Regions from separate parts of the Variovorax sp. 38R genome, predicted to be linked through region 1. Evidence: riboswitches for the same ligand, from Rfam matches in the RefSeq annotation. Region 1 holds a riboswitch; the other holds the start of a gene.
The links. Region 1 has a riboswitch for glycine ahead of gcvT (glycine cleavage system aminomethyltransferase GcvT). Riboswitches for the same ligand answer to the same signal wherever they lie in the genome.

Region 1 (3,397 bases):
CCTCTGTAGGCAAATGGTTCACGAAGGTGTCACCACTTGCAACGATGCTGCAGCCTTCGACCTCCGAAAGCTGTGGCCGCCATGTTTCCCACCAAGACCGAGAAGGCACGCGACGAACTCCAGGCCGGGCAGCGCACGCTCAGCCAACGTGAGCGCGCCCTGCTGCTCATGGCCGACGGCCGGCGCTCGCTGACCGACTTCAGTCCGCTGTTCCCCAGCCGCGTCGAGGCCGAGCAGGCGATCCAGGGGCTGATGCAGCGGGGCTACCTGCAGGATGCGCGACCGGTCGTCGCTCAACCTGCGCCGGCCCCCACGCCCGTCCCGGCGGCCGAGCCGATCCAGGTCGCCACGTCGGCCGACAGCTTCGACGGCAAGCGCTCGCTGGCCACCACGCGCATGTTCCTGTTCGACATCTGCGAGCGCATGTTCGTGCGCCGCGACCCGCGCTTCGCCAACCAGATGCGCGACGCCCTGCGTGAGGCGCGCGACCGCGAGGCCATGCTCACCATCGCCGCGCTCATGCTCTCCGAGATCGAGAAAGCCGCCGGCCCCGAGCGCGCCGACTCGCTGCGCGAGCGCATCGACAAGCTGCTGCCGCTGGCCGAAACCGTGCACTGAACCTGGCGGCCACGGGTCGCCATCCCTCAACCAGGGGACGCGGGCCCCCGGGGCTGCTTGCTAGAACCCAACTCCCAAAACAAGGAGGTTCAGCATGCCAAATCCGCAGAGCTATCACTTCACGCTTCCCAAGTCGAGACGACCGGGCGAAGTCTCCCTCAACGAGCCCTGGTACCCCGGCGTCCAGCCCTACTGGCCGACGTGCACCACGAAGCGGTCGGTCGATCCGATCATGGGCATCACCACGGTGGTCATCCATGCCACGGCCGGCGGATCGTCTTCCGGCGCCATCTCGGTCATGAAAAAACCGACGGATGCGGCTTCGTTCCACTGGCTGGTTCCCGATGAGGACGAACCCCAGCACGGTGAACTCGTCTGGGCCTGCGTGCCGGAGGCGCTCGCGGCATGGCACGTGCGCAATGCGGCCTCGCACCCCGATGTGAACGACGGCGCCAAGCGCGTCAACCACTGGTCGCTGGGCATCGAGGTCGTGAACAAGCAGAAACTCGACCCCTTCTCCGACTGGCAAGTCGAAATCACGGCGCGCATCGTTCGCCACTGCTGGGCCAAGTACCCCAACCTCGCCCACGTGGTCTCGCACGCCAAGCTGGACCCGGATCGCCGCACCGATCCGGGCACCTTGTTCGATTGGGAACGGTTCAAGCACCTGGTGCTGAATGGCGAGGCCGATGCCATTCCCGTGGCGGTCGCTTCCGCCAAGCCGCTCTCCCAACTGAGAGCGTCCCAGGCGCTGGGGTGCTGCCACACCTGAGGCCCCCACGAGCACTTCGACACCAGCCCCGGCCCCGCGATCCACTACACTCGCCGGGTCAGGAGAGAGCCCCGCGCGACGGGGCCGCCGAAGGCGCAGGGGTTCCCCGAACGCTCAGGCAAAAGGACTGACAAGACGCCGGCAACCACCGGCGTTTCCTTGCTGGAGAGAGGCCGTGGCATTGCATGCGGCCCACCGAAGGAGCAAACCCCGATCGTGGGGCGAATCTCTCAGGTAAAGCGGACAGCAGGGGTGGCCCATGGCGTTGCAGCCATGGATTTCGACTGCCCCTTTGGAGTGCCCCGTGGCTGCTTCTTCCGCTTCCTCCGACGCCCAACTTCTCAAGACACCGCTGTACGACCTCCACGTCGAGCTGGGCGCCCGCATGGTGCCCTTTGCGGGCTATTCGATGCCGGTCCAGTACCCCGCCGGCCTGATGGCCGAGCACAAGCACACGCGCGATGCGGCCGGCCTGTTCGACATCTCGCACATGGGCCAGCTGCGTCTCGTCGGCCCCGACGCCGCCGCCGCCTTCGAAACCCTGATGCCCGTCGACGTGGTCGACCTGCCCGCCGGCAAGCAGCGCTACGGCCTGCTGCTGAACGACGAAGGCGGCATCCTCGACGACCTGATGTTCTTCAATGAAGGCCACGGCTCGATCTTCGTGATCGTGAACGGCGCCTGCAAGGTGGCCGACATCGCCCACATCCAGGACAAGATCGGCGCGCGCTGCGAAGTGCAGCCCCTGCCCGACCACGCCCTGCTGGCGCTGCAGGGCCCGCAGGCCGCGGCCACGCTGGCACGGCTGTCGCCCGGCATCGAACGTTTCGTGTTCATGACCGGCGGCGCGGTGCAGATCGGCGGCATTGCCGCTTTCGTCACCCGCAGCGGCTACACCGGCGAAGACGGCTTCGAGATCTCGGTGGCCGGCAAGGACGCCGACGCCCTCGCCCGCCTGCTGCTCGCGCAGCCCGAAGTGAAACCCGTCGGCCTGGGCGCGCGCAACTCGCTGCGGCTCGAAGCCGGCCTGTGCCTGTACGGCAACGACATCGACACCACCACCACCCCGGTCGAAGCCTCGCTCAACTGGGCGATCCAGAAGGTGCGCCGCGCGGGCGGCGCGCGCGAAGGCGGCTTCCCGGGCGCAGCCAAGGTGCTGGCCCAGCTGGCGGCCGTCGCCTCGGGCGCGGCCGGCCACACCGACCACGAGACGCTCACGCGCAAGCGCGTCGGCCTGGTGGCGCTGGAACGCATTCCGGTGCGCGACGGCACGCTGCTGCAGTCGCTCGAAGGCCATGACATCGGCACCGTCACCAGCGGCCTACTCGGTCCCACGGCCGACCGCTGCGTGGCCATGGGCTACGTGGCCGCCGCCTTTGCCGAACCCGGCACGCGCGTGCAGGCCATCGTGCGCGGCAAGCCGGTGCCGATGGAGGTGTCGACGATGCCTTTCGTGCCGACGCGCTACTACCGCGGCTGACCACCACTGAACACCGCAGACCCGGCTAGGCTCTGCACCCCGATTCCATTTTTTCCACGAGGAGTTTTTTCATGAGCATCAAATACACCAAGGACCACGAATGGGTGGCGGCCGAAGGCGGCGCCGCCACCGTGGGCATCACCGTGCATGCGCAGGACGCGCTGGGCGACGTGGTGTTCGTCGACCTGCCCGAAGTCGGCAAGACCTTCGCACAGGGCGAAGTCGCCGGTGTGGTCGAGTCGGTCAAGGCCGCCGCCGATGTGTTCATGCCCGTGTCGGGCGAGATCACCGAAGTGAACGAAGCGCTGCGCGCCGACCCGTCGCTGGCCAACAGCGACCCGCTGGCCTCCGGCTGGTTCTTCAAGGTCAAGCTGAGCGAGCCCGCACAGCTCGACGCCCTGCTCGACGCAGCGTCCTACGACAAGTTCGCCGCCGAGTCCTGATCCGCTGAGTCTTCAGCCACCTTCGTTCCTTCTTCCCCCGAGCCCTCACCGCCATGCCGATTCCCGCCCTTCCCTCTTTGCAAG
Region 2 (3,397 bases), 2.0 Mb from region 1:
AAGCCGATCGGCGCGGTGATCGACGCGCAGGAAAGCGCAGGGCTCATCCGCTGCGCCGTGCGACTCAAGCCCTGGGTCACGTTCAAGGCGTGACCCGAGGGTGCGTGTCGTGTCAGCCCAGTGCGGGCTGCACGGCGCGCGGCGCGGGCGCCGGCATGCCGGCGAACGCGAAGTCGACCTCGGGCGCGAGCCCGCTCACGATGCGCGCGATCGACTTGCCCGAGCCGCAGGCGTGCGTCCAGCCGAGCGTGCCGTGGCCCGTGTTGAGGAACAGGTTCGGCAGCTTGGTCTTGCCGATCAGCGGCACGTTGCTCGGCGTGGCCGGGCGCAGGCCGGTCCAGAACTGCGCGCGCTCGGTATCGCCGGCGCCGGGGAAGAGTTCTTCGACGCGTCGCACGATCGCTTCGCAGCGCACGCGGTTCAGGTCGCGGTCGTAGCCGTTGAGTTCGGCCGTGCCGGCGATGCGCAGGCGGTCGCCCGACTCGGACGTGTAGCGCGAGAACACCAGCTTGTATTCGTCGTCGGTCAGCGAGACCTGGTGGGCCTTCGATGCGTCCTTCACGGGCAGCGTCACGGAGTAGCCCTTGGCCGGGTAAATCGGCAGGCGGATGCCCAGCGGCGCGGCGTACAGCGGGCTCAGCGAACCCATCGCGAGCACGAAGGCGTCGCCGCGGATGCGCTGGAAGCGGCCTTCGTTGTCGGTCGCCTCGATGTGGTCGATGCTGCCGCCGGCTTCGCGCAGCGCGGTCACGGTGTGGCTCATGAGGAACCTCACGCCGGCCGCTTCGGCCAGCTTCACGAGCTCGCGCGCAAAACGGTTGGCGTCGCCCGACTCGTCTTCGGCGGTGTAGGTCGCGCCGGCGAGTTGCGGGCGGATGTGGGCGAGGGCGGGTTCGATCCGGATGGCCTCGTCGGCCGAGATGACCAGGCGCTCGCAGCCCAGGGCGCGCATCTGCTCGGAAGGCTTGAGGGCGCCGTCGAATTCTTTCTGCGTCGTATAGAAGTGCAGGATGCCCTGCGTGCGCTGGTCATAGCTCAGGCCGGTGTCTCGACGCAATTGCTGCAACATTTCCCGGCTGTATGTACCGAGACGCACGATCTGTTCGATGTTGTGGCGGGTGCGCGCGGGGGTGCATTCGCGCAAAAACTGCAGACCCCAGAGCCACTGGCGCATGTCGGCGCGGATGCGGAAGAGCAGCGGCGCATCTTCCTTGCCGAGCCATTGCAGCACCTTCAACGGCGCGCTCGGATTGGCCCACGGTTCGGCATGGCTGACCGAGATCTGGCCGCCGTTGGCGAAGCTGGTTTCGGCGGCCGGGGTGGCCTGCCGATCGATCACGGTCACCTCGTGACCGAGTTGCTGGAGGTAATAGGCCGAAGTCACGCCGAGCAGGCCGGCGCCAAGAACGATCACACGCATTGCAAGTACCTTTGAGTTTGCAGCGCTTGAACGGCGGGCGTGGAGTGCTATTGAACCAATAGCAAGCAACCGGACGACCGATGTCCAAGTTGCCGCTCCCCCTGTCCTCGGTACCTGAGAGATTCACCCTGCTGCACCCGCAGCGGGTTTGCTCCTTCGGTGCGCCACATGGCGTGGCGGCTCTCCAGACGGCTGTATCGATGAGTGCAGTACTGACCCCTTGCCGATGTTCCTTGTTTGCACTTGGAACTTCGTCGGGCCGACCTGAGCGTTTATGGGAGTTTGCGCCTTCGGTAGGGCCTCCGTGAGGCCCGCTCTCCTGCAATTGTTTGTGATTGTAGGCGGGCCCCGCAAGCCGGCCAAGCCCTGTACATCCGCAGGTCACGCCGATGGGATAATTGACTGTTAATTTTCCGTAAAGCAAACTTTTTTCTACAGGCGAGGGACTCCATGATCCTGGTTACCGGCGGCGCAGGCTTCATTGGCGCCAATTTCGTACTCGACTGGATCGCGCAGGGCGACGAGCCCGTCGTGAACCTCGACAAGCTGACCTACGCAGGCAACCTCGAGACCCTCGCATCGCTCAAGGGCAACGCGAACCACGTCTTCGTGCAAGGCGACATCGGCGACAGCGCGCTGCTCGACCGCCTGCTGGCCGAACACAAACCGCGCGCAGTCGTGAACTTTGCCGCGGAATCGCACGTGGATCGCTCGATCCACGGACCGGAAGACTTCGTGCAGACCAACGTGCTCGGCACCTTCCGCCTGCTCGAGTCGGTGCGCGGTTACTGGAACGCCCTGCCGGCCGACCAGAAGGCGGCCTTCCGCTTCCTGCATGTGTCGACCGACGAGGTCTACGGTTCGCTCTCCAAGACCGACCCGGCCTTCACCGAAGAGAACAAGTACGAGCCCAACAGCCCGTACTCGGCCAGCAAGGCCGCCAGCGACCACCTCGTGCGCGCCTGGCACCACACCTACGGCCTGCCGGTGGTCACCACCAACTGCTCGAACAACTACGGCCCGTTCCACTTCCCCGAGAAGCTGATCCCGCTGATGATCGTCAATGCACTGGCTGGCAAGAACCTGCCCGTGTACGGCGACGGCATGCAGGTGCGCGACTGGCTCTACGTGAAGGACCACTGCAGCGCCATCCGCCGCGTGCTCGAAGCCGGCCGGCTCGGCGAGACCTACAACGTCGGCGGCTGGAACGAGAAGCCCAACATCGAGATCGTCAACACCGTGTGTGCGCTGCTCGACGAGCTGAGCCCGCGCGCCGACGGCAAGCCGTACAAGGAACAGATCACCTACGTCACGGACCGCCCGGGCCACGACCGCCGCTACGCCATCGATGCGCGCAAGCTCGAGGCCGAGCTTGGCTGGAAGCCCGCCGAGACCTTCGGCACCGGCATCCGCAAGACCGTCGAGTGGTACCTCGCGAACGGCGAGTGGGTGCGCAACGTGCAAAGCGGCGCGTACCGCGAGTGGGTCGAGAAGCAGTACGACGCCACGACGGCGAAGGCCGCCGCATGAAGCTGCTGCTGCTTGGCAAGGGCGGACAGGTCGGCTGGGAGCTGCAGCGCAGCCTTGCGCCGCTCGGCGAACTGGTCGCGCTGGATTTCGACAGCACCGACTTCCACGCCGACTTCAGCCGTCCCGAGCAGCTGGCCGAGACGGTGCTGGCCGTGCGCCCTGACGTCATCGTCAATGCCGCCGCACACACCGCCGTCGACAAGGCCGAGAGCGAGCCCGACTTTGCGCGCAAGCTCAACGCCACCTCGCCCGGCGTGGTGGCCGAGGCCGCGCAGCAGATCGGCGCGCTCATGGTGCATTACTCCACCGACTACGTCTTCGACGGCAGCGGCACTCGCCCCTGGAAAGAAGACGACGCGACCGGCCCGCTCAGCGTGTACGGCCAGACCAAGCTCGAAGGCGAGCAGCTGGTCGCCAAGCACTGCGCGAAGCACCTGATCTTCCGAA

Region 2: linked by a shared signal. The riboswitch ahead of IG196_RS02170 (D-amino acid dehydrogenase) and the one ahead of gcvT (glycine cleavage system aminomethyltransferase GcvT) in region 1 are both predicted to bind glycine.

The regions. Positions count from the first base shown of each region.
Region 1 covers NZ_CP062121.1:2,530,601-2,533,997, reverse strand. Annotated here, with positions in the region: gene IG196_RS11475 (hypothetical protein) at 82-618, shown strand; gene IG196_RS11470 (N-acetylmuramoyl-L-alanine amidase) at 917-1,390, shown strand; glycine riboswitch at 1,440-1,526, shown strand; glycine riboswitch at 1,543-1,647, shown strand; gene gcvT (glycine cleavage system aminomethyltransferase GcvT) at 1,695-2,870, shown strand; gene gcvH (glycine cleavage system protein GcvH) at 2,942-3,313, shown strand; gene gcvP (aminomethyl-transferring glycine dehydrogenase) at 3,367-3,397, shown strand, end outside.
Region 2 covers NZ_CP062121.1:498,992-502,388, forward strand. Annotated here, with positions in the region: gene IG196_RS02165 (RtcB family protein) at 1-93, shown strand, start outside; gene IG196_RS02170 (D-amino acid dehydrogenase) at 113-1,420, opposite strand; glycine riboswitch at 1,512-1,618, opposite strand; glycine riboswitch at 1,663-1,752, opposite strand; gene rfbB (dTDP-glucose 4,6-dehydratase) at 1,871-2,950, shown strand; gene rfbD (dTDP-4-dehydrorhamnose reductase) at 2,947-3,397, shown strand, end outside.